Regions from separate parts of the Mesorhizobium sp. M0715 genome, predicted to be linked through region 2. Evidence: riboswitches for the same ligand, from Rfam matches in the RefSeq annotation. Region 2 holds a riboswitch; each other region holds the start of a gene.
The links. A riboswitch is a leader RNA that binds a small molecule or an ion and turns the genes downstream of it on or off. The one in region 2 is predicted to bind thiamine pyrophosphate.
Positions count from the first base shown of each region.

Region 1: it holds a riboswitch for thiamine pyrophosphate, as region 2 does, so the genes downstream of both, thiB (thiamine ABC transporter substrate binding subunit) here and NKI21_RS15470 (YkoF family thiamine/hydroxymethylpyrimidine-binding protein) in region 2, are expected to answer to the same signal.
Region 3: it holds a riboswitch for thiamine pyrophosphate, as region 2 does, so the genes downstream of both, thiC (phosphomethylpyrimidine synthase ThiC) here and NKI21_RS15470 (YkoF family thiamine/hydroxymethylpyrimidine-binding protein) in region 2, are expected to answer to the same signal.

Region 1 is NZ_JAMYPL010000003.1:369,205-379,487, reverse strand. Features, by position in the region: gene NKI21_RS05780 (amino acid ABC transporter ATP-binding protein) at 174-944, opposite strand; gene NKI21_RS05775 (amino acid ABC transporter permease) at 941-1,621, opposite strand; gene NKI21_RS05770 (amino acid ABC transporter substrate-binding protein) at 1,760-2,533, opposite strand; partial or broken gene NKI21_RS05765 (RNA polymerase factor sigma-32) at 2,857-3,714, shown strand; gene NKI21_RS05760 (M48 family metalloprotease) at 3,745-5,214, opposite strand; gene thiQ (thiamine ABC transporter ATP-binding protein) at 5,471-6,262, opposite strand; gene thiP (thiamine/thiamine pyrophosphate ABC transporter permease) at 6,255-7,874, opposite strand; gene thiB (thiamine ABC transporter substrate binding subunit) at 8,118-9,116, opposite strand; TPP riboswitch at 9,160-9,274, opposite strand; gene NKI21_RS05740 (thiamine diphosphokinase) at 9,362-10,006, shown strand; gene NKI21_RS05735 (ABC-F family ATP-binding cassette domain-containing protein) at 10,008-10,283, shown strand, end outside.
Region 2 is NZ_JAMYPL010000011.1:32,674-42,956, forward strand. Features, by position in the region: gene NKI21_RS15435 (hypothetical protein) at 1-634, opposite strand, end outside; gene NKI21_RS15440 (hypothetical protein) at 674-844, opposite strand; gene NKI21_RS15445 (glycosyltransferase family 39 protein) at 934-2,478, shown strand; gene msrA (peptide-methionine (S)-S-oxide reductase MsrA) at 2,611-3,129, shown strand; gene NKI21_RS15455 (hypothetical protein) at 3,155-3,388, shown strand; gene NKI21_RS15460 (formyltransferase family protein) at 3,519-4,550, shown strand; gene NKI21_RS15465 (RodZ family helix-turn-helix domain-containing protein) at 4,595-4,915, opposite strand; TPP riboswitch at 5,111-5,224, shown strand; gene NKI21_RS15470 (YkoF family thiamine/hydroxymethylpyrimidine-binding protein) at 5,215-5,823, shown strand; gene NKI21_RS15475 (ABC transporter permease) at 5,919-6,680, shown strand; gene NKI21_RS15480 (ABC transporter ATP-binding protein) at 6,677-7,444, shown strand; gene NKI21_RS15485 (ABC transporter substrate-binding protein) at 7,437-8,456, shown strand; gene NKI21_RS15490 (methyltransferase family protein) at 8,633-9,328, shown strand; gene NKI21_RS15495 (hypothetical protein) at 9,705-10,283, shown strand, end outside.
Region 3 is NZ_JAMYPL010000029.1:25,982-36,264, forward strand. Features, by position in the region: gene hemA (5-aminolevulinate synthase) at 176-1,387, shown strand; gene NKI21_RS27220 (ATP-grasp domain-containing protein) at 1,958-3,262, shown strand; TPP riboswitch at 3,486-3,602, shown strand; gene thiC (phosphomethylpyrimidine synthase ThiC) at 3,706-5,541, shown strand; gene thiO (glycine oxidase ThiO) at 5,538-6,539, shown strand; gene thiS (sulfur carrier protein ThiS) at 6,508-6,705, shown strand; gene NKI21_RS27240 (thiazole synthase) at 6,709-7,482, shown strand; gene NKI21_RS27245 (thiamine phosphate synthase) at 7,479-8,084, shown strand; gene NKI21_RS27250 (hydroxymethylpyrimidine/phosphomethylpyrimidine kinase) at 8,075-8,836, shown strand; gene NKI21_RS27255 (hypothetical protein) at 8,858-9,031, opposite strand; gene NKI21_RS27260 (hypothetical protein) at 9,235-9,654, shown strand.

The sequences.
Region 1 (10,283 bases), on a different contig from region 2:
AAAAGCCGCGGCTTCAGGGGAGAGCCGACTGTGAAATTTTAGCGGCTGCCGACAGCAAGGGCAGTATACCGGAGGGCGGCTGACGGCCTGCTCGCGCATCCGGCAACATATCCCGGAAACCGGCGCCCCTTCAGGGGCCATCACCCGAATTCAACACACTCTGGGCCGCGCGCTTACGCGCCGCCGCCTTCCTTCTCAGCCTCCTGCTTCAGCGTCGCAATGAAGCGCTTGGTCCGCTGCTGCTCCGGATTGTTGAACAGCACCGCGGCCGGTCCCTTCTCGACGACGACACCGGCATCGAGGAACACCACTTCCTGGGCGATCTTGGAGGCGAGGCGCAGATCATGCGTCGCCATCACCATGGTCGTGCCTTCGCTGGCGAGCTTGCCGAGCACGTCGACCACCTCTTGCGCCAGCTCCGGGTCGAGCGCCGAAGTCGGCTCGTCGCAGAGCAGCACTTTCGGTGACGGCGCCAACGCGCGGGCGATCGCCACGCGCTGCTGCTGGCCGCCCGACAAGGTCGCTGGCCAAGCGTCGGCCTTGTGCGCCATCCCCACCTTCTCCAGCAAAGCCAGCGCCCGCTCGCGTGCCCTCTCAGGCGGCCATCTCAGCACCGTCACCAGCCCTTCCATGACATTCTCGATCGCGGTGCGATGCGGAAACAGTTGAAAATTCTGGAACACCATGCCGGTCTGCAGCCGCAGGCGCTGGATATCCCTGGCCGGAACCCTGCCGCCGAGGTGGAATTCGAGCGTCTCGTCGCCGATCCGCACCGTGCCCGAGGTCGGGATTTCCAGGAGGTTGATGCAGCGCAGCAGGGTGCTCTTCCCCCCGCCCGAAGGTCCGACCAGCGCCGTGACGCTGCCTTCGGCAATGGTGACCGTCACCCCCTTCAACACGAGATTGTCGCCGAAGCGCTTTTCGATGTTGCTGAGGCCGATCATGAGCGTGCCTCCAGGAAGCCGCCATAGCGGTTGAGCCGGATCTCCAGCCGCGTCTGCAAGGCCGACAGCACCGAACTCAGCGCCAGATAAAGGATCGCCGCCTCGACATAGAGGATCAGCGGCTCATAGGTGGTGGCGACGATGCGCTGCGCCGCCTGGAACATCTCCGGCACGGTGATGGCGGCGGCCAGCGACGTGTCCTTGACCAGCGAGATGAAGGTGTTGGAGAGCGGCGGCACCGCGACCCGGCCGGCTTGCGGCAGAATGGTGCGCCGCATCGCCTGGCCCCAGGTCATGCCGATCGAATAGGCGGCTTCCCACTGGCCTTTCGGCACCGAGCCTATTGCCGCGCGAATGATTTCCGACGTGTAGGCGCCGATGTTCAAGGTAAAGCCGATCAGCGCCGCCGTGAAGGCGTCGAGCAGGATCCCGACCGACGGCAGGCCGTAGAAGATGAGGAACAGCTGCACCAGGAGCGGCGTACCGCGGAAGATCCAGACATAGAAGCGCACCAGCGCGACCAGCGGCTTGGGGCCGAACAGCCGGGCGAGTGCAGCACCCAGGCCGACCGTCAAGCCGAGAGCAAAGGACAATAGCGTCAGCGGCACGGTGAAGATCAGCGCCGCCCACAGGAGCGAAGGCAGCGACTCCAGCATCAGTTGCAGCCAGTGCGGCACGTAAGACCCTCCAGATTGGTCGAAGCAGCTTGGTCAAAGCAAGAATGCGTCGGCCATATCACGACAAAAGCGGCGGGCCGTCAAAGACGGCTCGCCGCTCGATAGTCTCATGGGCGGCGGACCGGCCCGCCTCCCGGATTACTTCGAAACGTCCTGGCCGAAATAGGTGTCGGAGATCTTCTTGTAGGTGCCGTCGGCCTTGATATCGGCCAGCGCCTTGTTGATCGCGGCGACCAGCTCCGGGTCGCCCTTGCGCACGATGACGCCGGAATAGTCGGCGTTTTCCTCTTGCGCGGCGATCCTCACATTGGCGTCGGGCTTGTGCTTCTTGAAGTCGAGGAACGACAGACTGTCATTGATCGTGGCGTCGGCGCGGCCGGTCAGAAGCAGCTGGATCGACTGGTCGAAGCCATCGGTGCCGACCAGTTCGGCGCCGTTCGTTTCGGCCAGCTTGCCGAAATTCGAGGTCAGCGACTGCGCCGACTTCTTGCCCTTGAGATCGGCGAAGCTCTTGATGTCGGTGTTGTCGCCGCGCACGATCAGCACCGCCTTAGAGGCGATGTAGGGATCGGAGAAGTCGTACTTTGCCTTGCGGGCGTCGGTGATGCCGACCTGATTGATAACGGCATCGTAGCGATTGGCGTCGAGGCCGGCGATCAGTCCATCCCACTTGCCTTCGAGGAACTCGGCCTTGACGCCAAGCTTGTCGGCGATCGCCTTGGCGATTTCGACGTCGAAGCCGACCAGTGCACCGGACGTGTCATGGTAGGTGAACGGCGCATAGGTGCCTTCCGTGCCGACCTTGATGACACCGGCGTGCTTGATCTGGTCGAGATTGGGGCCGGCATGGCCTGCAGTGACAGCCAGGGCCTGCAGCGTTCCGGCGATAATGAGCGACTTGAGCCATTTCATTTTTCTGTGATCCCGTCCTTGGCCGGCTGGCCGGCATATTTGTGAGCGCTGGAAACTGACAGATGCAAGCCGAAAAAATAAGGAACAGAATTTCAAAAACAACCGATTTATGAAACCCAGTTCTCCAACTGGAACTTTCTGCTCGTCATCGCAGCCATCACGAACCGTCCTGGGAATCCTTCAGGCAACACAATCCCGCCGCCACGGTCGCGGAACCTTTCCCGCGCATGGCAGTTCTGGCTGTTGTAGGGCACGACGCCGCCATTTCAACCCGGGCGCCAGCCAAGTTTGCAAAGTCATCCGCACCACCCAGGGAGCGCCTCATGATGGAAGACACGGCAGGACGGATCATGGTCCGCGCGGCAATGAAGGCTCCCTACCTCGAGCGTGACGAAGAGCATCGGCTTGCATTGCTCTGGAAAGAGGACAACGACCAGAACGCGCTGCACAGCATCACCGTCGCCCATATGCGGCTGGTCATTTCCATGGCCTCCAAATTCCGCCATTACGGCCTGCCGCTCGGCGACCTGGTTCAGGAGGGTCATGTCGGACTGCTCGAGGCCGCCGCCCGCTTCGAGCCGGAGCGCGAGGTGCGGTTCTCGACCTATGCGACATGGTGGATTCGCGCCTCGATGCAGGACTATATCCTGCGCAACTGGTCTATCGTGCGTGGTGGCACCAGTTCGGCCCAGAAGGCGCTGTTCTTCAATTTGCGACGCCTGCGCGCGCGGTTGGCGAATGGCACGGAGCCGCTCTCCAACGCCACGCTCTATCGCGAGGTGTCGGAGGCGCTTGGCGTCTCCGAAGCCGATGTGGCGATGATGGATTCGCGGCTCTCGGCGCCCGACTCCTCGCTCAACATGCCTATTGCCGACGATGCGGGTTCGACCGAGCGCATGGATTTCCTGATTTCGGACGATCCGCTGCCCGACGAGATCGTCGGCGACAAGATCGATGTCGCGCGCCGCTCGCTCTGGCTGAGGGAGGCGCTTCGCGCGCTCAACGCACGGGAACTGAGGATCATCGAGGAACGGCGGCTGAACGACGAGGGCGCCACACTCGAAGCGCTCGGCGAAACGCTCGGCATCTCCAAGGAACGCGTCCGCCAGATCGAGGCCCGCGCCATGGAAAAGCTCAAGGTCGCATTGGTGAAGCAGAATCCGGAGTTCATGGCGACTGCCCCCGGAACGGCGGCATGCGTCCAGCGGCGCCTACTTGTCGGTGACGATCTTGACCTTGTCGCCGGCCGAAACGGCGGCACCCGGCGACAGCGCATTGAGCACGCGGAACAGGTCGAGCTTGCGGTCGACGCCGACCATCTGCGCCGAAAGCGAACCCATCGTCTGCCCAGGCTGGACGGTGACGACGCGGATGTGCAGCGGCTTCAGCGCCGCCTTTTCGGCAGCGCTCAAAATCCGGAACGAGCCGCTGACCGAGCGGGCGATCGTGTCCAGCGACGTGCTGGCGGAAGGGGCCGCGGTCAGCAGCCGGTAGACCTGGCCGCCGGCGCGGATGACCGCAATGTCGAACTGCCAGCCTTCGGCGCCGGCATGCGCGGTCGCCGCCTCATTGCCGTTGATGGTTTCCTGCTTGACGCTGCTGTCGACGAGACCAGCCACCCAGCCGCTGCGGATATAGTCCGTCAGCGCCCGGTTCTTGTCGATGGAAACGCCATCGAAACGGATCGCTATGTCGCCGGGGCCGGTGGCCGTCACCGCTGCCGCCGAATTGTCGATGATGAAGCCGTCCGGCACCGTGAACGACACGCCGAGGCCCGGGTGCAGGAAGGTTTCGCCGCGCACATAGCCTTCCTCGGGTGTGTCGCCATAGAGCAGGCCGTCTATGCCGGCGAGGAAGGAATCGCGGTCGCGCGTGCCGACGCCCGGCGCGCCGAACTGGCGGGCATGGCGCTGCGCCAGATCGATGCGCTGCGGCGTGTTTGGGTGCGTGGCCAGGAAGTCCAGGCTGGCGTCGGTGGCGCCACTGATCGAGCGGAAATCGGTATAGGCCGACATCGATTGAAGGAAGCGGCCTGCGGCGAAAGGATCGTAGCCGGCCTCGCCGATCGATTTGATGCCGATGGCGTCGGCTTCCAGCTCCTGGTTGCGCGAAAATTGCGCCAGCCTCAGCTTGCCGCGGATCAACGCCGCCTTGGCGGTTGGGCTGTCGCCGAGCACGTCCGAAACCACCTTGGTGGCCAGGCCTTCCTCGGCCTCCAGTTGCTGGCGCTGCAGGCCGTGATTGGCGGTGACGTGGCCCATCTCATGCGCGATGACGGCGGCAAGCTCGGCCGAATCATTGGCCAGCGCCAGGAGGCCGCGGGTGATGTAGAGATAGCCGCCCGGCAGCGCGAATGCGTTGACGTTGGGCGAATTTAAAATGGTGATGCGATAGGTCTGTGTCGGGTTGGCGGACACCACCGTCAAACTACCGACCACCTTGGCGACCATGCGTTCGAGCTTGGGGTCGGAATATTCACCGCCATAAGTCGCCAGGATGCGCGGGTGCTGCGCCTTGGCCAATTCGGCGAGCTTGTTGTTGGCGCCGACATTGTCCACCGTGATCGGCTTGTCGGAAGGCTGGAAGCCGGATTCCTGAACTTCCGGCGGCGTGAACATCTGGCAGCTTGCCAACGCCACGGCAAAACCGGCCAGCGCGAGAAAACGCGCCAGCGGTTTCATTCCCAATGTGTTAGCGCCGATCGCCAGAACGGCTTCCTTTCGGGTCCCGGCGCATGACCACGAAAATCGGGGGCGATCTTCGGAACGTGTCATGCGCTATCTCAAACTGCTGCAGCATCCGTGCCCGTCCCTTAGGGCGGCGGCGGATACTGCAGGCAAATCACGGCCTGTGCCGGACCGGTAGGGCGGACCTAGCCACACTCCCCCGGTCATGGCAAGCAAACGCCACATCGCCTGGAGCCGGTTTGACCGTAAATTATGTCCGCTTCCGGGCAACATCGCGTGATGTGGAATATCCAGTACCCGCGCCGATATAGCGCCGGAACGCCTCCGGACCAGCCCCGGTAAAGAAATCATCAGCCTTGCCGGTTGCGGCCACCAACCCATTGTCGACAAACACCATGTGCTCGCCGATGCGGCGTGCATCCTCGGGCTGGTGGGTGACAAATAGCACCGTCATGGCGCGTTCGGCATGAACGGCAGCAACCAGATCCAGCATCTCGTCGCGCAAAGCGGGTCCGAGCGAAGCAAAGGGCTCGTCGAGCAGCAACACCGGTCGGTCGCGCACCAGCACGCGGGCCAGTGCGACGCGCTGGCGTTCGCCCCCGGAGAGCTCGCGCGGTAGGCGTTTCTCCTTGCCCGCGAGACCGGTGCGCGCAAGCGCCTCGGCGACCGCGGCGCGGTCCGCCTCGGTCAGTCCCAGGGAGGGCGAGCGGCCGAGCCCGACATTCTGCTCGACGGAAAGATGCGCGAAGAGATTGTTCTCCTGGAACACCATCGACACCGGCCGCGCCGAGGCCGGCTCGGTGCTGACATCGGCCCCGCCGATCAGCACGCGGCCCGATTGTGGGGTCTCGAAGCCGGCGACCAGATTGAGCAGTGTCGACTTGCCCGAACCGCTCGGACCCATGATGGCGGTGATCTTCGCCGTGGCGAACTCGACGTCGAAGACAAGTGGCGCATCGCCATAGCTGCCATAACTGAACGACACATTGTCTAGCCGCACCGGCGCGCCCTTTTCGAGCCTGTTGGCCGCCCTCTCACGCATCGCGGACCTTCTCCCTTCCCAGCCAGTGCGCCGCCACGATCAACGCGAGACAGACGAAGCCGAGCAGCAGTGCCAGGCCGGCGGCATCCTCGGTGCGGTAGCTGCCCATCCGTGCCAGAAGAAGGTAGGGCAATGTCTGCACGGAATCACTGCCGAACAGGGCAATGACACCGAGATCGCCGAGCGACAGCGCCATGGCGAAAGCGAAGGCCGTGGCGAGCGGTCGCCGCAGCGACGGCCAGTCGACCAGCATCAGCCGGTTCCAGCCCGCAATGCCGAGCAGTGCGCAGAGCCGTTCGTGACGCTCGCTCGCCGCATCATAGGCGGGACGCACGGCGCGCAGGGCGAACGGCATCGCCATCACCGCATTGACGGTGACGACCATGACCGGGGCGATGGCAAAGACATCGCCGGCATGGCGCAGCAACAGGAACCAGCCGGCGCCGACGACGGTCGGCGGCACGACAAGGACAAAACCGGCGCCTGTATCGGTGGCGCGTTCGAGCAGTGTCTTTGCGCCGGCACGGCGGTTCAGCGCCAGTGCCCGCCGCGCCATGGTCAGCGCCAGCGACAGCATCACCGAAAGCAGCGCCGACAGGAAGGCGAGCGCCGCGCTGGTCAGCGTTGCCTGCCGGACAGTGGCCTCGCTGGCCAAACGGCCGAGGTCCGCACCCAACCCGGCCACCACGGTTGCCGCCATCGGCCCAACGACGAACAGCAGCGCCAGGATGATGACTAGCGCGTTCAACCAGGTCTCGCTCCGATTGACCGAGAGATAGCGGCGTTGCGCGACCGGCAAATTGGTGTCGCCGACCACATTGGCGCCCAGGCGCGTCAGGGCCAGCACAACGATAAAGGTCAAGGCGATCTGCAACAGCGTCAGTGTAACGGCCCGCGCGGGATCGAAATCGAAGCGCAGCGCCTGGTAGATGCCGACCTCAAGCGTCGTCGCGGCCGGCCCGCCGCCGAGCGTCAGCACGATGGTGAAGGATGTGATGCAGAGCATGAACACCAGCCCGGCGACGCCGGGCAGTGCGGCGCGCAGCGTTGGCCATTCGATCAGCCGGAACGCCGGCCGCGCCGCCATGCCGAGCTGGCTCCCCAACCGCCATTGGTCGGCCGGTATGGTCTGCAGCGCCTCGAGGAACAGCCGCGTCGCCAGCGGCAGGTTGAAGAAGACATGGGCGACGAGGATGCCGGACAGGCCATAGATGCCCGGCCAGCTTCCCCCGCCCATCACAGCAAACACGACGGCGAAATAGCCGGCACGGCCATAAAGCGCCAGAATGCCGAGCGCTGCGACAATAGCCGGCAGCGCCAACGGCACGGCGAATATCTGCAGGATGAAGGCGCGACCGAAGAAACGTGGATGTCGCGACAGAGCGCGCGCCACGAACAGCGCCGGGATGACCGAAAGCAGCGTCGAGAGAGCCGCTTGCCAGAGCGTGAAGCGAATGACGCGAAGCAGATAGGGATCGAAGGCTGCCCAGGCGCCCGAGAAATCATGGGCGCCCTCGAAAAGCAGGCCAGCAAACGCGCCGCCGATCAGCAGCGCGATTGCGGCGAGCGCGAGGGTGCCAGCAGTGATGCGGGGGTCAGACGCGCGTTGCACGCTGGACCACCATTCTTTCCATCGCGGCAATTACAAAGGATTGCGTTCCTTGGCGCCCCCCTCTGTCCTGCCGGACATCTCCCCCTCCAGGGGGGAGATCGGCCGCCACCCATGCTTCCGCTAGTCTCCAACGTTGCCGGACTATAACCAGCAACGACGCTGCCAATCTCCCCCCTTGAGGGGGAGATGGCCGGCAGGCCAGAGGGGGGTGGAGTGGCGCGAACATCAAAAGAACTCGCAAGCCTACTTGCTCATCACCGCCAGCCACTCATCGACCCAGGCCTTGCGGTTGGCGGCGACCTCGTCGGGGCTGAACAGCAAGGTCTTGGTCGGCTTGACCAATTTGTCGAAGGCCGGATTGAGCGGCTTGTCGGTCTTGCCGGCCGGGAACATCCAGTTGGTCTCGGGGATGGCATCCTGGAATTTCGGCCCGGTCATGAAGGCGATGAACTTGGCCGCCAGCGGGTTCTTGGCCCCCGCCGTGGTGATACCCGCGACTTCTATCTGCAAATACTCGCCCTCCTCGAACGACGCTGCCTGATAGCGCTCTGTCTTCTCGGCGACCATGTGGTAGGCCGGCGACGTCGTGTAGGACAGCACCATCGGCGCCTCGCCCTTGGTGAACAGCCCATAGGCCTCGCTCCAGCCCGGCGTCACGGTCAGCACTTTCGCCTTGAGCTTGGCCCAGGCCTCGGGCGCCTTGTCGCCATAGACCGACTTGACCCACAGAAGCAGGCCGAGGCCCGGCGTGGAGGTGCGCGGATCCTGGATGACGATCTTGTCATCGGCACTGCCCTCGACCAGTTCTTTCAGGCTTTTCGGCGGGTTCTTCAGCTTCTCGGAGTCGTAGACGACGGCGAAATATCCGTAGTCAAAGGGGACAAAAGTATCGTCGCTCCAGCCACCCGGCACGTTGACATCAGTTACGCCGCCATGCGGCGCGAACAAGCCTGACGCCTTGGCATCGGCGGTGAGATTGGTGTCGAGGCCAAGCACGATATCGGCCTTGGTCGACGCGCCTTCCAATCTGACGCGGTTGAGCAGCGCGACGCCGTCGGCGACCGAGACGAACTCGACATCGCAGCCGCATTCGGCCTCGAACTCCTTCTTCACCACGGGACCCGGACCCCAGTCGGCGGTAAAGCTCTCATAGGTGTAGACGGTGAGTTTGTCCTTGGCCAAGGCCGGTCCGGACAGGACCACGGCCATTGCTGAGACTAGAGCGTATAAATGCGTGCGCATCGGCGCCTCCTTCGTTCGAATTGAAAGGAATTGAGGCGTCGGACTGTCCGAAACGTCTAATCCCTCCGCCGGTACAAACCGGATCAGGTTCAGCGGGTTGGCGAGACTGCCTCTCAGCCGGTCCGCGAAGATCGCGTCCGGCACCCCGTTAGAGCGTTTCGACACATAGGCCGGGCCGATCCCCCATGCAAGTGGGAGTTTGCCGCCTTCCGTTTCCCGTGCCGGGCTGGTAAGGGCCACACGATATGAGCACATTCACCATCCTGCTTGGCGGCGATCTCATCCGCACGCCACGGCTCGACCGCCAGGCCGAAGGCTCCCGCGTCATCGCCGCCGACGCCGGCATCGGGCATGCGCGGCTGCTGGGTCTCGTGCCCGAACTGTGGGTGGGCGATTTCGATTCCGTGCCAGCCAAGCTGCCTGACGATCTCGCTTCCGTGCCGCGCCGGACCTTCCCGGCGGAAAAGGACCAGACCGATGGCGAACTGGCCATTGCCGCCGCACTCGAGCGCGGCGCGACCCGCCTGGTGCTCGCCGGTGCTTTCGGCGGCAAGCGCGCCGACCACGCTTTCCTGCATCTGGCGCTTGCCCTCCGGCTGGCCGAGGCCGGGACTGATGTGCTCCTGACCAGCGGCGCCCAGGAGGGCATTCCCCTGCTGCGCGGAACGGCCGGCTTCGACTATGCCGATGGCACGCTGTTTTCGGTGCTCGGCTTTTCCGAGCTCGCCGGCCTGACCGTCACCGGCGCCAAATGGCCGCTGAACCACGTCAAGGTGGCGTTCGGTTCGTCGCTGACCATCTCCAACGAGGTCAAGGGCCGCCTCGAAATCGCACTGGACCATGGCCGCGCGATGCTGCTCGCTCATCCCTATCCCTTACCTGAAAGCTGACATGGCCCCGCCTCTTCTCAACCTCGACGGGATAAAACTGACCTTCGGCGGCACGCCGCTGCTCGACGGCGCCGCCTTGACGGCTTCGGCCGGCGACAAGATTGCACTGGTCGGCCGCAACGGGTCGGGCAAGTCGACCCTGCTGAAGATCGCCGCTGGCCTGATCGAGCCGCAGGACGGCGAGGTGTTCCGCCAGCCTTCGGCAACTATCCGCTATTTGCCGCAGATGCCCGACATGGAGGGCTTTGCGACTGTCCGCGCCTATATCGAGGCCGGG
Region 2 (10,283 bases):
TCAGCAGCTTGGCGCGCTGGGAGAGTGGCAAGGTATCGGTGGGCGAAAATGCGGTCGCATTGGTGAAGGCGAGGAAGAAATAATCGACGAAGCCGGGCAGCCAGTCTCGAAGCTCACGGTCGTTCAACGTCATCTGCGCGAACAGGAAATCGGCCTGTGCGAGCTTGACGAGGCCGCAGGTCGGCGGACCGCCGCGGTCGGTGCTCCAGAACCACAAGGCAAACACGATGACGTTGGTAACCCAGATGTTGAGTGCGTCGATCAGCAGCGTCGTACCGCTGTTGCCGGCATGGCCCTCCAGCAAGGCACGCACCAGCAGGACCAGCGAACCGCAATTCATGATGCTGATGATGGCGGTCATGGTCAGGGCTGTTCTGCGGATCATGACCCGAAACTGGCCGATCGCATGCCACTCGTGGTCCTCGACCGCCTTTCGGGTAGCGGCCTGTGTCCAGGCGGTGGCCACCGACAAGGGCAGCAGCAGGGCCGCCTCCAGCGCGGGCGCCACCCAGCGCGGCCCGAATGAGAGATTGTTGATGACCAGAAGCTGCAGGCAGATGATGACGAGAACGGCCGCACGGGCCATCCAGAAATCGAGCGCACGGTAATGAATGACGGCATGGTGGTGGCGCATTTTTCAAATCCTGGATGCTTTTTTGGGGACGGGAGCCGGTCAGGCGTAGGCGACACCTGCCGCGATCACGCCCAAGGCGCCATGCCCGGCATGTTCAGGGTGCTGCGGGATGGCGTGTTCCATTGTTGTCTTGCTGGCATGTGATGACGGGAGAGGCGGCATGGTGGCGCGAAACTCTGCCTCAATCTTGGTTTTGCCATGGTCGGCCAAGTATACATTTTCGTAAGCTTCAAGTTCTGGGCTGTTCGTAAAACCGTCCGGTGTGATTTATCCACCGCATGACGCGAATCGACGAACCCATGAACGGTTGGCTGCCGGTCGGCAGTTCTGTTCCAGGCGACTGGCGGCAGTCGTCGATCTGGCCGGGTCTGATGCGCTATCCAGAAGCCGGCCTGGCGCTTTTATGCCTGACGCAGATCCTGTGCTGGACCGTGGTTCCGGCGCTTGTCGATGCCGCCCCGCCCGGCGATGTCGTCGAGAGCTTCATGTGGGGCCGCGAATGGGTGCTTTTGACCTACAAGCATCCGCAGCTCCCCGGCTGGCTGCTCGAGATCAGCCATCTTCTGACCGGATCGTTCCGCTGGCCGCAATATCTGCTCGCCCAGCTTGTCGTCTCGGCGACCTTCGTCTTCGTCTACCTGCTGGCCCGCGACATGCTCGGGAGAACCCGCGCGCTGGCCGCCGTGCTTTTGATGCCGTCATTGTATTTCTTCGGCTGGCCGACACCGCAGTTCAATCATGATTACGCGCAGATGCCCTTCTGGGCCGCAATCTGCTGGCTGCTGTGGCGTGCGGGCCGTGGCGGTGGGCCGGGCTGGTGGCTGCCGCTCGGACTGGTGTCGGGCGTCGGGCTCTATGCCAAGTTTTCCACCGGGTTGCTGTTGCTCTTCGGGGCGATCTGGCTGTTGTCGGACACACGGGCACGCAACCGGCTCGCCACGCCCTGGCCCTGGCTTGGGCTCGCGGTTTTCCTCGCCGTCGCCGCGCCGCTGGCCGTCCAGCTCTACCGCATCGATTTCCTGCCGCTGACCTATGTCGCCGGCCGCGATGAATGGGTGTTGGTCCACCGCGCCCGCCTTTACTATATCGGTGTCCAAATGGCGGGGCTCTGCGGCTTATTGCTGGTGCTGTCGATATCGGGGCTGTTGCGGCGTTCGCCCGCGCCGGAACAGCCCATCGAGAGCGGCGCGCTGGCCTATCTCGTGTGGATGGGGCTTGGTCCGGCGGTGCTTGTCATGGTGGCTTCGCTGTTCACCGGCGCCGGCGAGGCGTGGGGCGCGCCGATGTACAATCTGGTCGGCGTTGTGGCGCTCGCCTTGCTGGGTCATCGGCTCGGCGCCGTCGAACTGCGACGGCTGGCGATCTGCGCGTTCGCCTGCATCCTCGGCATGTCCGGTGCCTATGCGGGCATCCGCTGGACGAGTTGCAATTTGCGCGGGCGCATGGATGCCGTCTGCTGGCCAGCGCGGCAGATTTCGGACGAAGCCGAGGCGGTCTGGCACGCGGCGGTGCCCGGTCGGCTCGACATCGTCGGCGGCGATACCCGCATCGCGTTGCTGGCGGGCCTCAACGCCTATGACAAGCCGTCGATCTTCACCGACCTCGACATGCGGCTCGCCCCCTGGATCACCAGCCAGCGGCTGCGCGATCACGGCATGCTCCTGGTCTGGCCCGGGAGCGGCGTGCCACCTCGGCTGCTGGCGTGGCTGGGCAACATCCCCGTCAAGACCGTTCTTTTCGACTGGTCGCTCAGGGCACCACCGGTGGCGATCAGCTTTGCCGCCATTCCGCCTGGCATGAAGCTACCGGGTTTGATCGACAGGCTCGCCCAAACGAGCAACTGAAGTAGATCCACCGCGTCCGCTGGACGAAGCAGGTGACAATGCCCATTTATGGCGAGACCACTTGCTTTTACGCAATTCCAGACGGAAAACCGCTACACACTTTTCCTGGAATTGCTTTTGAGGAGACGTGACATGGCGACTTCGACCGAACGTGCAGTCCTTGCCGGCGGCTGTTTCTGGGGCATGCAGGATTTGATACGGCGCTATCCCGGCGTCATCTCCACCCGTGTCGGCTACAGCGGCGGCGACGTGCTCAACGCCACCTACCGCAACCACGGCACCCACGCAGAAGCCATCGAGATCAATTTCGATCCGGCCATCATAAGCTTTCGCACGCTGCTGGAACGCTTTTTCCAGATCCACGATCCGACGACCCGCAACCGCCAGGGCAACGATGTCGGGACGAGTTATCGCTCGGCGATCTATTACACCAGCGACGAACAGAAGCGCGTCGCCGAGGACACCATCGCCGATGTCGATGCCTCGGGCCTGTGGCCGGGCAAGGTCGTCACCGAAGTCGCACCCGTTGGTCCATTCTGGGAAGCCGAGCCCGAGCATCAGGACTATCTGGAGAAATATCCCGACGGATACACCTGCCACTTCGTCAGGCCAGGCTGGAAGCTGCCGGTTCGCGAGACGGCGGTTTCGTAGATTTGCAACTGCGATTTGCCCTGCATTGCTGCTCGACGGTGTCGTCGAGCAGATCATCGCATCCAAACCCCTTTCGGTCAGCGCGGCTTGTCGCGTCGGTGAAGCCATCGAGCTTTCACCAATGTGCGAAAGCGCCCTTCGAACACCTTCGTCAACGGCGAATGCGGATGCGGTAGGCAAACACGGTCAGGCGGTTGACAGCCTGCCGTATCGCGGTCCAACTGCGCAGGAAGAGTTGATTTCGGGAGACGGGCCGTGAAAAAAGTTTACGAAAAGCCAGTGTTTGTAAAACGCGAGCGTCTTTCGGTTGTCACTGCCTTGGCATCGCCTTCCACTCAGCCGACCTGACAAGCTCGCCCTGACCTGTCGGCCCGTTTGAGCCGCCGAAGATGAGGCCGATCGAATCGACCGATCACTCGGAGCCGATCACAGCCGTTTTTGTCCTCGATATCTCTAACTATACGGGGCCTCTGCTCGCCGGCTGGCTAGAGGCTGGAAATGCAATTGGCGCGATCATCGTGCCCGGGTTCCGGCGTCGTCCCACCGGTTTCAGCATTGGCAATTTCCGGCGAAGGCTTCAACGCAAGCTGCTGCTCAGGCGGTTTATCGGTAACACGCCTGTCAAGTTGATCGAATTTGGCCGCCCTTACGATTGGAATGCGCTTGGTCGGCAATTGTCTGACGTCCGCGCCGATGTGCTGGTCTGCTACACTTTGCCTGTCTTGATCCCTCAAGAGGTTCTTGGCCATTTTTCCAAAGGCGGGGTCAACCTCCACCCGGCGCTGCTCCCCGACTATCGAGGGCCCCACCCGATCCAGCGCTTGGCCGTGGACGGCCGGCATGCGGCTCATGGCGGCGTCACGCTCCACAAGATGTCCGCCGGTTTTGACGAGGGTGACATTCTCGGGCAGGTGCCGTTTTCCGAAGCTGACTGGACATCGAGAGAAGCCCTGGTCGACAGCACGGCAACCGCTATGCGGATTCTGGTGAGCGAGGCGGTGCCGACCTACTGCCGGGGGCTGTTGTCAGGAATGCCGCAACCGAAAGGCGATTTCGTCTGGGCGCGGCTTCAGCCCAGCCACCTGATAATCTCGCCGGCCATGTCGGTCGAGCATGTTGTACGGCTATGGCATGTGCTTGGCCTTCTGCCAGGCATCTATCTTGAAATCGGAACGCGCAAAGTCAGGCTGGGATTCCAGATCAGAAGGCTGGGGCCCTGCACAGGAAAGGCCCCGGTCAGGCGGTGGGGAACAGTGGAATTTGATCTCGCCAACGGTCGGGTCCTGTATTTTACCTACGGTAGAGTGCTCAAACGGCTGCTCAATTCGAAACACCTATTTTCGCGCCCGCCCGCCGGGAGACCCGCTCCAGAAATCCGGCTGTTCGGCAAAGCGCGTGCTGCGGACCAGAAAAACGGATGAAGTCGCTGGGCGATGCCCAGCGGCTTCATCCGTTTGCGACGTGGTTACTTGCCACAATGATTATCGTTTACCGTTGGCGCCGTCGCGTTACCATCGGCGTCCGGCTGCGCGCCTTGCGGGTTGGTCGGGCAATTCTGATCCGCGTTCGAATTCATGTCCCCTACCGTGCCAGTCGTGCTGTTGGTCGTGCCCGGGTCGACAGTGTCCGGCTCGATCGTATTCGGGGAAGCCGGCGTGTTCGGCTCAACCGTCACCGACTTGCCGCTGCCGCTTCCATTTGCGTTGTTGCTGCCGGCGCTTTGCGCCATGGCTGACGTGGCCAGACCAATGGTGAGAACCGAAGCTGCGAGGATTTTCATGAACATGGTTTGTCTCCATTTCTGTGAAGTCGTCGCTTATTTTCTACGAAAGTGATCGCGTTGCGACTGTGGGGACAACCGGTCGCGGCGGCGAAGGTTCCCGACAAAATTCCGCTCAGGCGCACCGTGACTGGCGCAATGCTTTTGGCGCAGTGCTCTGAAAAAACGGCTTTCCCTTGAACTCGAATGATGCTTTAAGGCGCACATCCACAGGGGTGCTCCGTACGGTCGGGGCTGAGACGGGGGCGGCAAGCCCACAGACCCTAGAAGCTGATCTGGGTAATACCAGCGGAGCGAGGCGGGCGATGTTTTCAGGCGCACAGATTTCCCTATACCCCATGACCGACGATTTCGTCGGTGTCATTCTTGGCGCGCTCGGTGCGCTCGATCCCTGGCGCGACAAGCTCAGGATCGAGACCGACGACATCTCGACCTTGCTGGTCGGGTCGCCCGAAGTGCTGTTTCCCGCCATGCGCGACCTCTTCGTGGCGGCGGCACGTAGCGGCAAACATTGCGTGTTGTCGGCCACCATCTCGCGCGGGTGCCCTGGCGAGCCGGATGATCCGATCTGCCGCTCCGATGCACTTGGCGGGCCTGTCGGGCCACTCGGCCCGCGCAAGGATGCGGCCATCGCGGCGGTGCGCAATGCTGCTGCCACCGGCCAGCCGGCGGCGGCGCAGTTCTCGCTCTATGTGATGGGCACCGACGACCACATGGACGAGATCTACGGCTGCATCGATTTTCTCAAGCAGTCCGGCGTCTATGAGCGTTCCAAGCATTTCTGCACGAAACTGCGCGGTGATGCCGGTGCGATCTTTTCGGCGCTGGACGAGGCCTTCTGCCGCTTCGGACCAGGCGCCGGCCACGTAACCCTCGACGTCACGGTCTCGGCCAACAGCCCGTCGGCTGTCTGAAGCTGCCGCCGCCTCCGCGCGGCCGTCAAAGGTTATCTCCCGTGGTCTCATCATCATTCGCTTCGCGCCCGATCGCGGGCCTTCTTGTCAAGGCAATGCCGGCCATGATCTCGGTCGGTTTGCTCCTAGTGGCGTGGGAGCTTTATGCCACCTATTCCGGCATCAGGCCGACGATACTGCCGGCGCCGTCGCGCGTTTTCGAGCAAGCGCTGCTCAATCGCCAGGCGCTGGCCGACAACGCCATTCCGACCATCGGCGCCACGCTGCTCGGCTTTGCCTGTTCGCTCAGCGCCGCCTTCGTGCTGTCGATGCTGGTCGACTTCTTCCAGCCGCTGCGGCGTGCGCTGTTTCCCGTCTTAATCGTCAGCCAGACCTTGCCGCTGGTGGCCATCGCGCCGCTGGTGGTGCTGTGGTTCGGCTTCGGGCTGGCGCCCAAGATCATGCTGGTGGCGCTGGTTACCTTCTTTCCGATGCTGGTTGCATTGGTCGAGGGTTATGAGTCGACCGAGGCCGAGATCGGGCAAATGCTGCGCGCCATGGGGGCAGGGCGCTGGCGCATCTTCGTGCTGGCACGGCTGCCTTCGGCGCTGCCCTATTTCTTCGCTGGCTTGAGGATCTCCATCACCTACGCCGTGGTCGGCGCGATCTTCGCCGAATATGCGGGGGCCGCGAAGGGGCTGGGCATCTACATGCTCAACGTCAAGAACAATTTCCGTCCTGACCTGGTTCTTGCCGCCGTCGGAGTGAGCGCTGCCCTGACCCTTGTCCTGTTCGGGTTGACTGTACTGCTGCAGCGCCTTGCGATGCCCTGGGAGCGGGCCGGCAAGGAAACCGCCGGGAAGGGAGCCTGGCGATGAGCCGGCTGGAACTGCGGTATGTGCGCAAGGCGTTCGGTGGGCTCGACGTGCTGGCCGATATTTCGCTTAGCGTCGGCGCTGGTGAATTCGTCTCGATCCTTGGACCCTCGGGCGCCGGCAAATCGACGCTCTTCCAGCTTCTGACCGGCGCCGAGCATGGCGAGGGCGAGATGTTGTTCGACGGCGCGCCGCTCGACGACCACGGCAGGCATTTCGCCTTCATGCCGCAGCGTGACGCGCTGATGCCGTGGCGGCGCATCCTCGACAACGCGACGCTCGGGCTCGAAGTCCAAGGCATGAGGAGACAGGCGGCGCGGGTGCGCGTTGCGCCGTTGTTTGCCGAATTCGGGCTTGCCGGCTTCGAGCGGCATTTTCCAGCGCAACTGTCCGGCGGTATGCGCCAGCGCGCGGCCTTGCTGCGCACGGTGGTGCAGCAACGCGACATGCTTTTGCTCGACGAGCCGTTCGGCGCGCTCGACGCGCTGACCCGCACGGCCATGCAGCGCTGGCTGGAACAGATGTGGCGGCATCATCGCTGGACGGCGCTCCTGATCACCCATGACGTGCGCGAAGCCGTGTTCCTGTCCGACCGCATCTATGTGCTGTCGGCGCGCCCGGCCCGCATCGTGCGTGAAATCAAGGTGCCGCTGCCGCGCCCGCGCAGCCTTGGCGGCGATGCCGCGCGCCAGGCAAGTGCGCTCGAGGCCGAGATTCTCGACATCATCCTCAACGCCACCCCATCCAAAGGACACGATCATGATTGACTTGACGCGCCGGCAGGCCTTGTTGCTGACCCTTGCCACAGGCGTTCCGCTCATTGCCGGATCGGGGCGAGCCCAAGCACAATCGGCACAAAAGGTCACCGTTGCCCTCGACTGGACGGTCAACACCAACCACATCGGACTGTTCGTCGCCCGCGACAAGGGCTTCTATCGCGAGGCCGGGCTCGAGGTCGACATCCTGCCTTACAGCGATACCGGTGCGGGCACGCTGGTTGCAAATCGCGTCGCCGATTTCGGCATCAACGGCACCATCAGCCTGTTCACCCAGAGAACCGCCGGAGCGGACCTGAAGGGCGTCTATGCGGTGGTGCAATCGGAAACCGGCCGCGTGGTCTTCAATGCGGCCCGCAGCGAGATAGTAAGCCCGAGAAACCTCGACGGCCTGACCTATGGCGGCTTCGGCAGCGCCTGGGAAAACGCCCTGATATCGACCATCATCCGCCATGATGGCGGCAAGGGCAATTTCGAGACGGTGACGCTCGGCACCTCAGCCTATGAGGCGCTGGCCAATGGTTCGGTCGATTTCACGCTCGAAGTCTCGACCTGGGAGGGTGTCGACGCCGAGCTCAAGGGCGTCAAACAACGCAGCTTCGTCTATGCCGATTACGGCGTGCCTGACGAGCACACGACACTGATCTCTTCGAGCGAAGCCTATCTCCAGGCAAACTCCAAGCCTGCGGCCGCCTTTGTCCAGGCGACGCGGCGCGGCTACCAGTTCGCGGTCGATCACCCCGAAGATGCGGCAGCCCTGCTGATCGCGGCCAACAAGGATGCGTTGACCAATCCGGCGCTGATCCACGCCTCGCTGAAGGCGCTGATCGACGGCCATTATCTGCGCAGCCAAAGCGGCGCCATCGGGACGATGGATCCAGCCAAGATGGAAGCGATCGGCGGCTATCTCTTCGCGTCCGGCATTTTGCGTGATGCCGACGGCAAGCTGGTTGCTCAACGCCCGGATTTCGGGAGCTATTTCCGCAACGACTATCTGAGCTAGTCTGGCAAAACCAAATGAAATGGGTCGCCAGTCTATTTCTGGACGACCGCGTGGAGCAGGGTCGTCTGGATGTGGCACCCTGGCTCCCCGACAGCCAGTTTAAACACCGATCTGATCTTGTTGATTAACTGCCCGGCAATGGTTGCGTGCAAAGGTCGCCTCGAGGGATCATCGGGGTGTTTGCATTGCTCATATCAAAAAGCGAGGCGCTTTCGCACGTCAGTGACGGCAGGATTTTGTCCGCAGCCCGAAAGCGCGAAATCCTGGTGGATTTGCGCGAAGGTTTCTTTCGGATCTGCGCGCTGGCCTTCGCGGGCATGTTCGTCTACCGCGGCGTATATCACCTGATGCTCGACCCGACCCGCATCAATGTGGCGCTGGTGGCAATTTCCGAGATCCTGACCTTTACCTGGCTGCTTCTGTCGCGGCGACCGCAGGTACGCGACTGGAACCCGCTGACGGTGGTTGTTTCGGTGGTCGCCAGCTTCGGTGTCGGCTTCATCGACCTGCAACCGGGCGTGGCCATCATCCCGGTCTATGCCGCTGCGCCGCTGCAAGTCCTGGCGTTGGGGTTCGTGATCTGGGGGAAGATATCGCTAGGGCGTTCTTTCGCCATTCTGCCAGGCAATCGCGGCGTGATGACCGACGGTGCCTACCGCCTGGTGCGGCACCCGATCTATGCCGGATACCTTGCCGGTCATGTCCTGTTCCTGCTGTCGGCCTTTTCCTTCTACAATCTTGCTGTCTACGCCGCGATCACCTTCTTCCAGGTTCATCGCATCCTGCGCGAAGAGGCGCTGTTAGCCGCCACGCCGGAATACCGGGACTATATGAAGCGCGCCCACTACAGGCTGTTCTACGGGATCGTCTGACAAGCGGGCCGGCGCAGAATCGTTCGGCCTGCAATCACGCTTGCACTCTCTCACTCCCGCATCCGGCCGCCGATAGACTCTGGCCACTTGCAATCATCGCGGCGGTCTTGCTGATCTTGCGAGAGGCCTATCCATGTCCAGCGCGGTGTGCGGCATGGAGCAGAGTAACGTCCGATCGCCAATGCCTTACGAATTGTTCGTGTAAAGAACAATTATTCAAACTTTAATATCATTTTGTTTCAGAAATTTTGTTGATGTACACCACGCCTCAGGTTCAGTATTCTCTCTCTGAAACTGAAATTCACCACCTCGCGTAGTTGATCTTGCAATCGGCCTCTCGCCAATTGCTTTAGCGCAACGACAACAGGAGAGTGTTATGGCTCACACCATCAAGACAGTCGCCAATATGTTGGCGGGTAGTGCGGTAATTTTAGCTCTTTCCCTGCCCGCCAATGCTGCGGGAATCGGCCTTGGCGTTGGTGCCTCGGTGGGTGGTAGCGGCGGCGTCAATGCCGGTGTCGGGGCTTCCGTTGGCGGCAGTGGCGGCATCAGTGCCGGAGTGGGCGCCTCGGTCGGCGGCAGCGGTGGTGTAAATGCCGGTGCCGGTGCCAATGTTGGCGGCTCGAGCGGTGTCAATGCTGGTCTCGGCGCTTCGGTCGGCGGCAGCAACGGCATCAATGCCGGCGCGGGCGCCAACATCGGAGGGTCTGGCGGCATTACGGCCGGCCTTGGCGCCAATGTAGGCGGGACGAGCGGCGTCGGCGTGGGTATTGGTGGCGGCATCAATCCAGGCAATCCGTCGAACCCGAGCAATCCGTCCAATCCGTCAAACCCCAGCAGGCCGAGCCTGCCGGGTGTCGTGGCCCAGATGTCGGATAGCAACGTGGCGCGAATGAAGAAGCGCTGCGTCGACGTGCTCAGCAGCGAAGGCGCCTACGACCGCGATCTACGGCAA
Region 3 (10,283 bases), on a different contig from region 2:
TGGGGCGCGTTACCCGAATTAGCTGGAGCGGCCGAAACCCCCGCAAGATCAAGCGCGTAGTCGAAATCCAATCTTGCTGGTGCTTGTCGAGGGATGCGACGCGATGGGCCGGCGCAGGTGCGCTGTGAAGCAGCACTGAGCGCGCCGAAAAACGGCTTCCCAACAGGAGATTGATTTGGATTATGTGCAGTATTTCGCCGGAAGAATCGAGCAACTCAAAGGCCGTGGCGGGTATCGTGAATTTGCCGATCTGGAGCGTCAGTCTGGCAACTTCCCAAAGGCCTGGCTCAATAGGCCCGACGGCCGAAAAGAGATAACCATTTGGTGCACTAATGATTATCTCGGTATGGGGCAGCACCCCAAAGTGCTATCGGCAATGAAGCGCGCCATCGATGCCAACGGCGCAGGATCGGGAGGATCCCGCAACATTGGTGGCACCAACCATTATCACGTGTTGCTCGAGCGGGAGCTTGCAGCTTTCCACAACAAGGAAGCAGGATTGATTTTTGTTTCCGGCTTCAGCTCAAACGATTCATCATTGAGTACATTGGCATCTTTGATGCCGGACACAATTATATTTTCTGACGCGCACAACCACGCTTCAATTATTAGTGGATGCCGCAACAGCCGGGCCGAAAAGCGCGTCTTCCAGCATAACGACGTTGCGCATTTGCGGGAGCTTCTGCGCAGCGTAAATCCTGCAAGACCCAAGATCATTGTTTTTGAATCGGTATATTCAATGGACGGTGACATTTCACCGATCAAAGATATCTGTGACATGGCGGACGAATTTGGCGCAATGACGTTTCTGGATGAAGTTCATGCATCGGGAATGTACGGTCCGAAAGGCGCCGGCATTGCCGCGGAACTTGGCATCATGGATCGTCCAACCATCATCGAAGGGACGCTAGGTAAGGCGTTCGGCTCGATGGGGGGTTATGTGACCGGACGTGCCTCCATTGTTGACAGCATACGAAGCTTCTCGATCGGTTTCATTTTCACCACGGCGCTTGCGCCAGCGCTAGCGGCTGGTGCGCTGGCAGCGCTGCGCCATCTTCGCGATTCAGATTCAGAACGAATTGATCTGCACCGGAAAACGAAACTTTTAATCGGATTGCTGAAAGAGGCGGGCATCCCCGTCATGCCGACCCGAAGCCACATCATTCCTGTGCCTATTGGTGATCCATTCCGTTGCAAGGAAGCGTCCCGCCAGCTTCTGGATCAGCATGGAATATACGTTCAGCCAATTCTGGCGCCGAGTGTTCCGGTGGGAACCGAGCGGTTCAGGGTGACGGTTACGCCTGCCCATAGTACGACAGATATTCGGACGTTCGTCGATGCGCTCAGGCAGGTTCTGCTGCGGGACAATCTTGGCAAGGCTGCCTAATGTAAATGCTGGGAACGACAGGGCGCGCAGCCTCAGACCTGATTATATCAGCCGGGCTCGCCGAGGTGGAAGCGGCGGTCAGCGATCCGGTTCTGACGCCCGATCGCATCTTCGAATGTCATCGGAAAGCAGTTCCGTAACCCGCAATGACAGCTTTCGCGATCTTAAATGATGTGACTCCATGATTGAATGGGGCCGTTTGACGACTCGCTGCTTACACATCGGGCCGGTTCCAGATTCAGGGCTCACCATGAGCCGGTATGACCAGAGCGCATGTTCTTGTGCTGCGAGTTTGATGTGGCTTGGCGTGCCCTACCCGAGGGGTAGGTCACGCCCAGGCCCACGGGATCACACACCAACCCCAGCTAACCTGGTTTGAACGGAGCAAGCCTCCGACGCCGCCCTAATCAAAAACGCTGCAACAGATCCTTCAAATCAATTTACAAGATTTTTACAACCGTCAGTCGTTGACAATGGTACGGCACCCCGAGTCTGAGGTCCGGCACGGCCACAAAAGTGACACCGGTACCCTCGGACCGCCGCCAGCACGCAACATCGGGATTAACAGCAATGGTAAGAAGAAGAGCGCTCATATTGGTCGAAGGCCATAGGGGTACTGGTCAGCTATACGTCCAAGCGGCTCAGTGTCTTGGTCTTCATCCAATTACTCTGACGGCTGATCCACCTCGGTACGACTATCTTTCGGCGGAAAACGTTGAGGCAATCCGTGTCGACACTGGCAATCTCGAAGCGTTGGTCCGCGAAAGTTCGCGGCTGCGTGCTACCCACGACATTGCTGGCATTACTGGCTTTGCCGGGGACCATGAATCGATCTATGCGACAGTTGGCAAGCTTTGCCGGCATTTCGATCTACCGGGACCGAACCCTGAATCGATTGAACGAAGCTGCGACAAATTCAAGCAACGCCAACTCCTCGCGCAGGCCGGCGTTCCAATACCGGCCTATCGGTTGGCAGCGAATGCGGCGGAGGTAGAAAGCTCGGCTGCAGAGATCGGCCTGCCCGTGATTCTTAAGCCGGCAGTAGGCAGCGGCAGCATGGGTGTCCGATTGTGCCGCAGCCTCGAAGACGTAGCCGAACATACGACCCATCTATTGGGCGGAAAGCACATATGGCGGTCTACACCGAAAATACTCGTCGAAGAATTCGCACAGGGCCCGTTCTATAGCATTAATGTTATGGGGAATGAGGTCGTTGCGATTTGCGCCAATGACTTTGGTCCCCTCCCCCATTTCGTCATACGTGAGGTGACGTATCCGGCCCTGCTAACCGATCAGGAGCGTGAGCGCATCGCCGATGTTTCGCTGAGCTGTTTGCGGGCTCTCGGCCTTGGCTGGGGGCCAACTAACATTGAACTCCGGTGCACGAAACGCGGTCCAGTTGTCATTGAAGTCAATCCGCGTCTTAGTGGCGCGCCCGACCCTCAACTGGTCCAGTTAGCTTACGGTGTCGACCTCGTCACCGAGCACATCAAGCTTGTCATTGGCGAGGAATGGGATCTGCGCAAAAAGCATTCGCATACTGCGGCCGCGCGATTCCTGCTTCCTGATCAAGATGGCACCCTCGACTGGATTGGTGGCGACACTCAGGCAGCTGCTATATCAGGTGTGGCCGAGGTCAAATTGAATGTTGAACCCAAGACACCGATCGTCAGGAAGGGGGATTTCCGAGACTGGATTGGACATGTCATTGCCACTTCGCCCAGCCGTGCTGAAACCGAGGGCGCCCTTCAGCGAGCGGTCGACTTGATCGAATGGTCGATCACCCCTTTTCCGGCGACAATAAGAGGTGATCGAGAGCACGATGTTTGTGGGGCGTTCGGGCGGCCCACCAGTTCTGTTCCGATCAGGCATTGACGGCTTAAGATCCTTGAAACGCAGCAGTTCCGTCTACGTCAATGTCACATCAAGTTTGACGAGGCAAATGCAGCTTTGGCCACACCTGCCTTGTCTCCCGCGGAACTTCTCCGCGACCCATGGCGAGGCCGTCGGCCCAATTTGGGCCCAATTTGAATGCCGCCCACCGCCGCCGCAGGACGAACATGCGCTTGACAAGACAACGCCGGCCCGTTCAACTTGAGGCATTCACCAGGGGAGTCCCGGCAAGGGGCTGAGATACTGCTGGCTTTCGCGGCGCAGTGACCCGTTGAACCTGATCCAGTTCATACTGGCGTAGGGACGGTGCAAGCGCTCTGCGGGAGTTCACGCCCGAGGTCCTGTTTCGGCAGGTCGACAGAAGCGTCTTTTCATCCTTCCGGCACAGAACTGGGTCTCCAATGCATGAGCAAAGGAGCCTCAAGATGAATGCCCTCACCCCAGCCGTCTCAACGGGGCCGCTGCCTGCTTCGCGTAAGATCCACAAGCCCGGTGCCATCCACCCGCAGATCAGGGTGCCGATGCGCGAAATCTCCGTCCATCCGACAGCCGGCGAACCGCCCGTCACCGTCTACGATCCGTCGGGCCCCTATACCGATCCGGCTGTCGAAACCAGCATCGAAAAAGGCCTGGCCCGGCTTCGCCACGAATGGATCTTGGCGCGCGGCGATGTCGAGGTCTGCGACGGCCGCCATGTCCGGCCGGAGGACAACGGATTCGCGACGGGCGAACGCCTGACGCCAGAATTTCCCATCCGCCACCGACCGCTCAGGGCCAAAGCAGGCAAGGCGGTGACGCAGCTTGCCTACGCGCGCGCCGGCATCATCACACCCGAAATGGAGTTCGTCGCCATCCGCGAGAACCTTGGTCGCGAGATCCTGCGCGGCAAGCTTGAGCGCGACGGCGAGGCTTTCGGCGCGACGCTGCCCGATTTCGTCACGCCCGAATTCGTGCGTGACGAGGTGGCGCGCGGACGGGCGATCATCCCCGCCAACATCAACCATCCCGAGAGCGAGCCAATGATCATCGGCCGCAATTTCCTGGTCAAGATCAACGCCAATATCGGCAACTCCGCCGTCACATCGTCGATGGCGGAAGAGGTCGAAAAGATGGTGTGGGCGATCCGCTGGGGCGCCGATACGGTGATGGACCTGTCGACCGGCCGCAACATCCACAACATCCGCGACTGGATCGTGCGCAACGCGCCGGTGCCGATCGGCACGGTGCCGCTCTACCAGGCGCTCGAAAAGGTCGGCGGCATTGCCGAGGATCTGACCTGGGAGGTCTACCGCGACACGCTGATCGAACAGGCCGAGCAAGGCGTCGACTATTTCACCATCCACGCCGGCGTGCGGCTGCATTACATCCCGCTGACCGTCGACCGGGTGACGGGTATCGTCTCGCGCGGCGGCTCGATCATGGCCAAATGGTGCCTGCACCATCACCGGGAGAGCTTCCTCTACGAGCACTTCGCGGAGATCTGCGACATCGCCAGAGCCTACGACGTCTCCTTCTCGCTCGGCGACGGCCTTCGTCCGGGCTCGATCGCCGATGCCAACGACGCGGCGCAGTTCGCCGAGTTGGAAACGCTCGGCGAGCTGACGCAGATCGCCTGGGCGAAGGATTGCCAGGTGATGATCGAGGGGCCTGGCCACGTGCCGATGCACAAAATCAAGGCGAACATGGACAAGCAACTCGCCGTCTGCGGCGAGGCGCCGTTCTATACGCTTGGACCGCTGACGACCGACATCGCGCCGGGCTATGACCACATCACCTCAGGCATTGGCGCCGCGATGATCGGCTGGTTCGGCACCGCCATGCTCTGCTACGTCACGCCCAAGGAGCATCTCGGCCTTCCCGATCGCAACGACGTCAAGATCGGCGTGATCACCTACAAGATCGCCGCCCACGCCGCCGACCTGGCGAAGGGCCATCCGGCAGCGAAAGTCAGGGATGATGCGCTTTCCCGCGCGCGCTTCGAGTTCCGCTGGGAGGACCAGTTCAACCTGTCGCTCGATCCGGAAACGGCGCGGTCCTTCCACGACCAGACTTTGCCCAAGGAAGCGCACAAGGTGGCGCATTTCTGCTCGATGTGCGGACCGAAATTCTGCTCGATGCGTATCTCTCACGACATCCGTGCCGAGGCGCAGAAAGAGGGCATGGCGGCGATGGCGGCGAAATACCGCGAGGGCGGTGATCTCTACCTGCCGGCGGACGAGACCGGGGCACCGCTCATACCTCAGCCACGTGAGCCATCATGAAGGTCTTGGTCAAAGGAGCGGGCGTTGCTGGCCTCACCGCCGCCTTCGAGTTCGCCGCACGCGGCGCGGCGGTTACCGTTGCCGAGACAAGGCCTGCCCTTGGGGGCAATGCGTCGTGGTTCGCCGGTGGCATGTTGGCGCCGTGGTGCGAGCGTGAAAGCGCCGAGCAGCCGGTGCTGGATCTCGGAAGCGACGCCGCCGACTGGTGGGACGCCGCAACGCCAGGCTTGGTAGCACGACGGGGAACGCTGGTCTTGGCCGCGCCGCGCGATGCGGGCGAGCTCGACCGGTTCGCCAGCCGCACGACGGGCTATCGGCGCGTCGAGGAAGATGAAATTGCCTTGCTGGAGCCCGACTTAGCCGGCCGCTTCCGCCGCGGATTGCTGTTCGCCGATGAGGCTCACCTCGACCCACGCCCGGCGATGGCGGCACTTCATGACAAGCTTGCGACCATGGGTGTCAAATTCCACTTCGGCTGCGACGCCCGGCCTGTTTCGGGTTTCGCCCGTCAGATAGACTGTATGGGAATGGCAGCGGCCGATGACAGGCTGCGCGGTGTTCGCGGCGAAATGCTGATTCTTCGCACGCCTGATGTCTCGCTGTCGCGGCCGGTCCGTTTGCTTCATCCACGCTTTCCGCTTTATGCCGTGCCGCGCACCGATCACCGTTTCATGATCGGAGCGACGATGATTGAAAGCCAGAGTGCCGGACCGGTGACGGCGCGTTCCATAATGGAGCTGCTGGGTACCGCCTATGCCCTCCACCCGGCCTTTGGCGAGGCCGAGATCGTTGAAACCGGTGTCGGCGTCCGCCCAGCCTTTCCCGACAATTTGCCGCGCGTCGAAACCAAGGGTGAAATCATCGCGATCAACGGGCTCTATCGTCACGGTTTTCTCCTGGCTCCCGCCATGGCGCGCCAGGCTGCCGACCTGGTTTTCACTCAAGACAGAACCAAGGAGCTTGCTCATGAAACTGATGGTCAACGGCGAAGCGCATGAGGTTGCCGCCACCACGCTGGCCGAGCTGCTTGCCGCGCTCGACTATGAGGGCGATTGGCTCGCGACCGCCGTCAACAATGACCTCGTGCACAAAGCCAACCGGGCGGAATTCCAGTTGAACGACGGCGACCGGATTGAAATCCTCTCGCCCATGCAGGGCGGCTAGGCCATGATCGAGCTTTATGAAGCCGAGCTTCCGTCGCGCCTGCTTCTTGGCACGGCTCAATATCCTTCGCCGGCCATCCTTGCCTATGCAGTCAGGGCTTCGGGCACGGCGGTGGTGACCGTCTCGTTGCGCCGTGAAATGGCAGGCGGCAGGGCTGGCGAAGAATTCTGGTCGTTGATCCGCTCGCTTGGTGTCAGAATCCTGCCCAACACTGCTGGCTGCCACTCCGTCAAGGAAGCGGTCACGACCGCACAAATGGCGCGCGAAGTCTTCGGTACGAACTGGGTCAAGCTCGAAGTGATCGGCAACCATGACACCCTGCAGCCGGATGTTTTCGGTCTGGTCGAAGCCGCCCGCATCCTGTGCGAGGACGGTTTTGCTGTATTCCCCTATATCACCGACGACCTTATCGTTGCCGAGCGGCTGCTTGCGGCGGGCTGCAAGGTCTTGATGCCGTGGTGCGCGCCGATCGGTTCCGCTCTCGGACCGATCAACATCACGGCGCTGCGCTCGATGCGCGGACATTTCCCAGATGTTCCGCTGATCGTGGATGCGGGGCTCGGACGGCCGTCGCACGCGGCAACCGTTATGGAGCTCGGCTTTGACGCCGTACTCCTGAACACCGCGGTCGCCAAGGCGGCCGATCCGGTCGGCATGGCGCGTGCGTTCGGCAAGGCGGTCGAGGCCGGTCGTGAAGCTTTCAGCTCGGGTATGCTTGAACCGCGCGACGTCGCCGTGCCGTCGACGCCGACCATCGGCAGGGCCGTTTTTTCATGAAGCTCGATCCCTTCTACCTGATCGTCGACAGCGCTGACTGGGTCGAGCGGCTGGTCCCGCTCGGCGTCAAGCTGGTTCAGTTGCGCATCAAGGATAGGGACGAGACCACGCTGCGGTCGGAAATCCGCCGCGCGAACGGCGTCTGCGCGGTCCATGGTTGCCAACTGATCGTCAACGACTATTGGCGCACGGCAATTGAGGAAGGCTGCGACTTCGTCCATCTCGGCCAGGAGGATTTGGCTGCGGCCGACCTGCTGGCGATTAAGTACGCCGGATTGAAGCTCGGGCTTTCCACGCACGATCATCTAGAACTGGAAACGGCCATCGCTGCCGAGCCCGACTATATCGCGCTCGGCCCCATCTATCCCACCGTCCTGAAGCAGATGAAATGGGCGCCGCAAGGGCTCGAGCGGATCAGCGAGTGGAAGCATCGGGTGGCGCCGATCCCATTGGTCGCCATTGGCGGCCTCAACCCCGATCGGCTCGACGGTGTTTTCGCGGCTGGTTCGGACACCGCGGCGGTGGTCACCGACATCACGTTGAATGCCAATCCCGAAGCGCGCACGCGAGAATGGATCGAAAAGACAAAGCCATGGCGCTGAGGCGAGAACCGCATGTGCTCGTGGTCGGCGGATCTGACTCCAGCGGTGGGGCTGGAATCGCACGCGATATCGAGACGATCTCTTCCATTGGCGTGCGCACCTGCCTTGCTGTCACCGCGCTGACGGTGCAGACGCACCATGCGGTCATGGAAATCCACTCTATGCAACCCGGTCTGGTGGCCGGTCAGATGCGTGCGGGGTTGCAGGCCAACAAAGTGGCGGCCATCAAGATCGGGATGCTCGCCACGGTGGAGATCGTCATTGCGGTTGCCGGAGTGCTGCGCGAAAATCCGCAGGTGCCGGCAGTGCTCGACCCGGTGCTGGCCTCGACGTCAGGCCGGGCGCTCCTGGAAGCCGGCGCCATCGCCGCCCTGAAATGCGATCTGATGCCATTTTGCCGTCTGGTCACCCCCAATCTCTTCGAGCTGGCACTCCTTGTTGGCTCGGAGCGGGCAGTGGATGAGGACGGCGTAGTGTGGCAAGGCCAAGAATTGCTGGCAGCCGGCGCGCGGGCTCTGCTGATCAAGGGCGGCCATGCATCGGGACCGCAATCAACCGATATTCTGTTGCGCCCCGATCACGAACCAGTCCGCTTTGACACGCCGCGTCTTGCCGCATCGATGCGCGGGACGGGCTGCATGCTGGCCAGCTCGATTGCGGCACATCTGGCGAAGGCGCAATCAATCGAGTACGCCGTGCGCCAGGGCAAGCTCTTTGTGTTAGAAAAGCTTCGGAAAACCCCAGCCGAATAGCCGTAGAGACGGCTCAAGCGTTCAGCGGCTGACGCTGAAATGGAAGCCGTAGCCCTCCTGCCCTTTTTTCACAGCGCGTGACGGAATGAGGCCGCTTTGCAGATCGGAATTCAGCGGCGCCGAGACAAGCTGCCCTGCCAGGCCGGGAAAGTAACGGGACTCTTCCTGCGGCGAAGCGCACTGCCAGTCAGGCATGGGGATGCACTTGTGCCTCCTGGCGAGTGTGAGGCCGCAGGAGTGAGGCATTTCAGCGCGGCGGGGAACGCCGGATCTGGCCCCGCAGTGCTGGAGCAAAGCAAAGGCCGGTTTGAGACGATTCCGGGGATTTCTACGAGGCTGCTCGCGACGCCGGCATTGAGTTCTACCAGCTCCTGAGCGGCATACGCGACCAAACCCGGTTGAGTGTCACCGCAGGGATGTTCCACGAGTGGGACAAACAGCTGCGGGACTGGCTGGTCCGCGAATTACGAAACTGGCATCGAGGGGATACGGCAGCTGCGAAGGTCTGGTCAGCGGATTTCGCCAAGATTGCAGACCTCCTGGAAAGTTTCGGCTGGAAAGTCCGAAGCACGGACTACTTCAAGACGCTCGATGCGTGCCGGTTGGTGGTCAACGTCTACAAGCACGGCGCCGGAAAATCGCTGGATGACCTGAAGAAAACCTGCTCCGAGTATCTAGACGATCCGCTCAAAGGCACTCGGCCGCCGTGGTCAGAGAAACTGCTGAACCACACGCACCTCAAGGTGAGCGATGACCAGTTCCAGACGTTCTCAGACGCGATTGTCGCGTTCTGGCGCGACGTCCCGGCAATGCCGTAGGTGGCAGCAACAGGTTCCTGATTGGTTTGAAAGGCCATTCTCAGTGATCGCGCCCAACGATAAGCATGCCAAGGTTTTACCCTCGCATATATCTTCGCTCCCGCTCCCGGCCATAAATTCTGCCACATATCTGCATTGCCGGGAAAGGTGCCATGCGTAACGCATTGGTCGATGGGCGAAGATTCCGCCCGCAAGCGGGTTTCGGGGGCTCTTGCCCGCATTGCGGTACAGACATGATCCCGCGCGCGGCAGCGTCTGGGTTTGGCATTAGGCCAATAAACGAACACGTCGTTGGGTCAGCAGACACCTATCTGTTCGGCCGGTCAGACCGCCAAATTCGGTTCATTCAGAATTGGATGGGTACCGACCAAAATGAATCCCTAATCGACCGACTTCACAGAAAACGAAGCGATCTCCGGCCCTGACGAGCGAGTTTCGGCGTTGTCCGGGTGCTCCTGGATGAAAGATCGGGCTTCGCGCCTCATTTGGACAACGCCGCCAGGTAACCGTTTCCCTGAAACCTGCCCTTCATTCAGATTTGCAACATCAACGACTACCGGCTTCCTAGACCTACTTGGAGCCAATCGGAGGACAGCCGTGTCGGCGCCAGCCCGACCGCAAATTGCGGC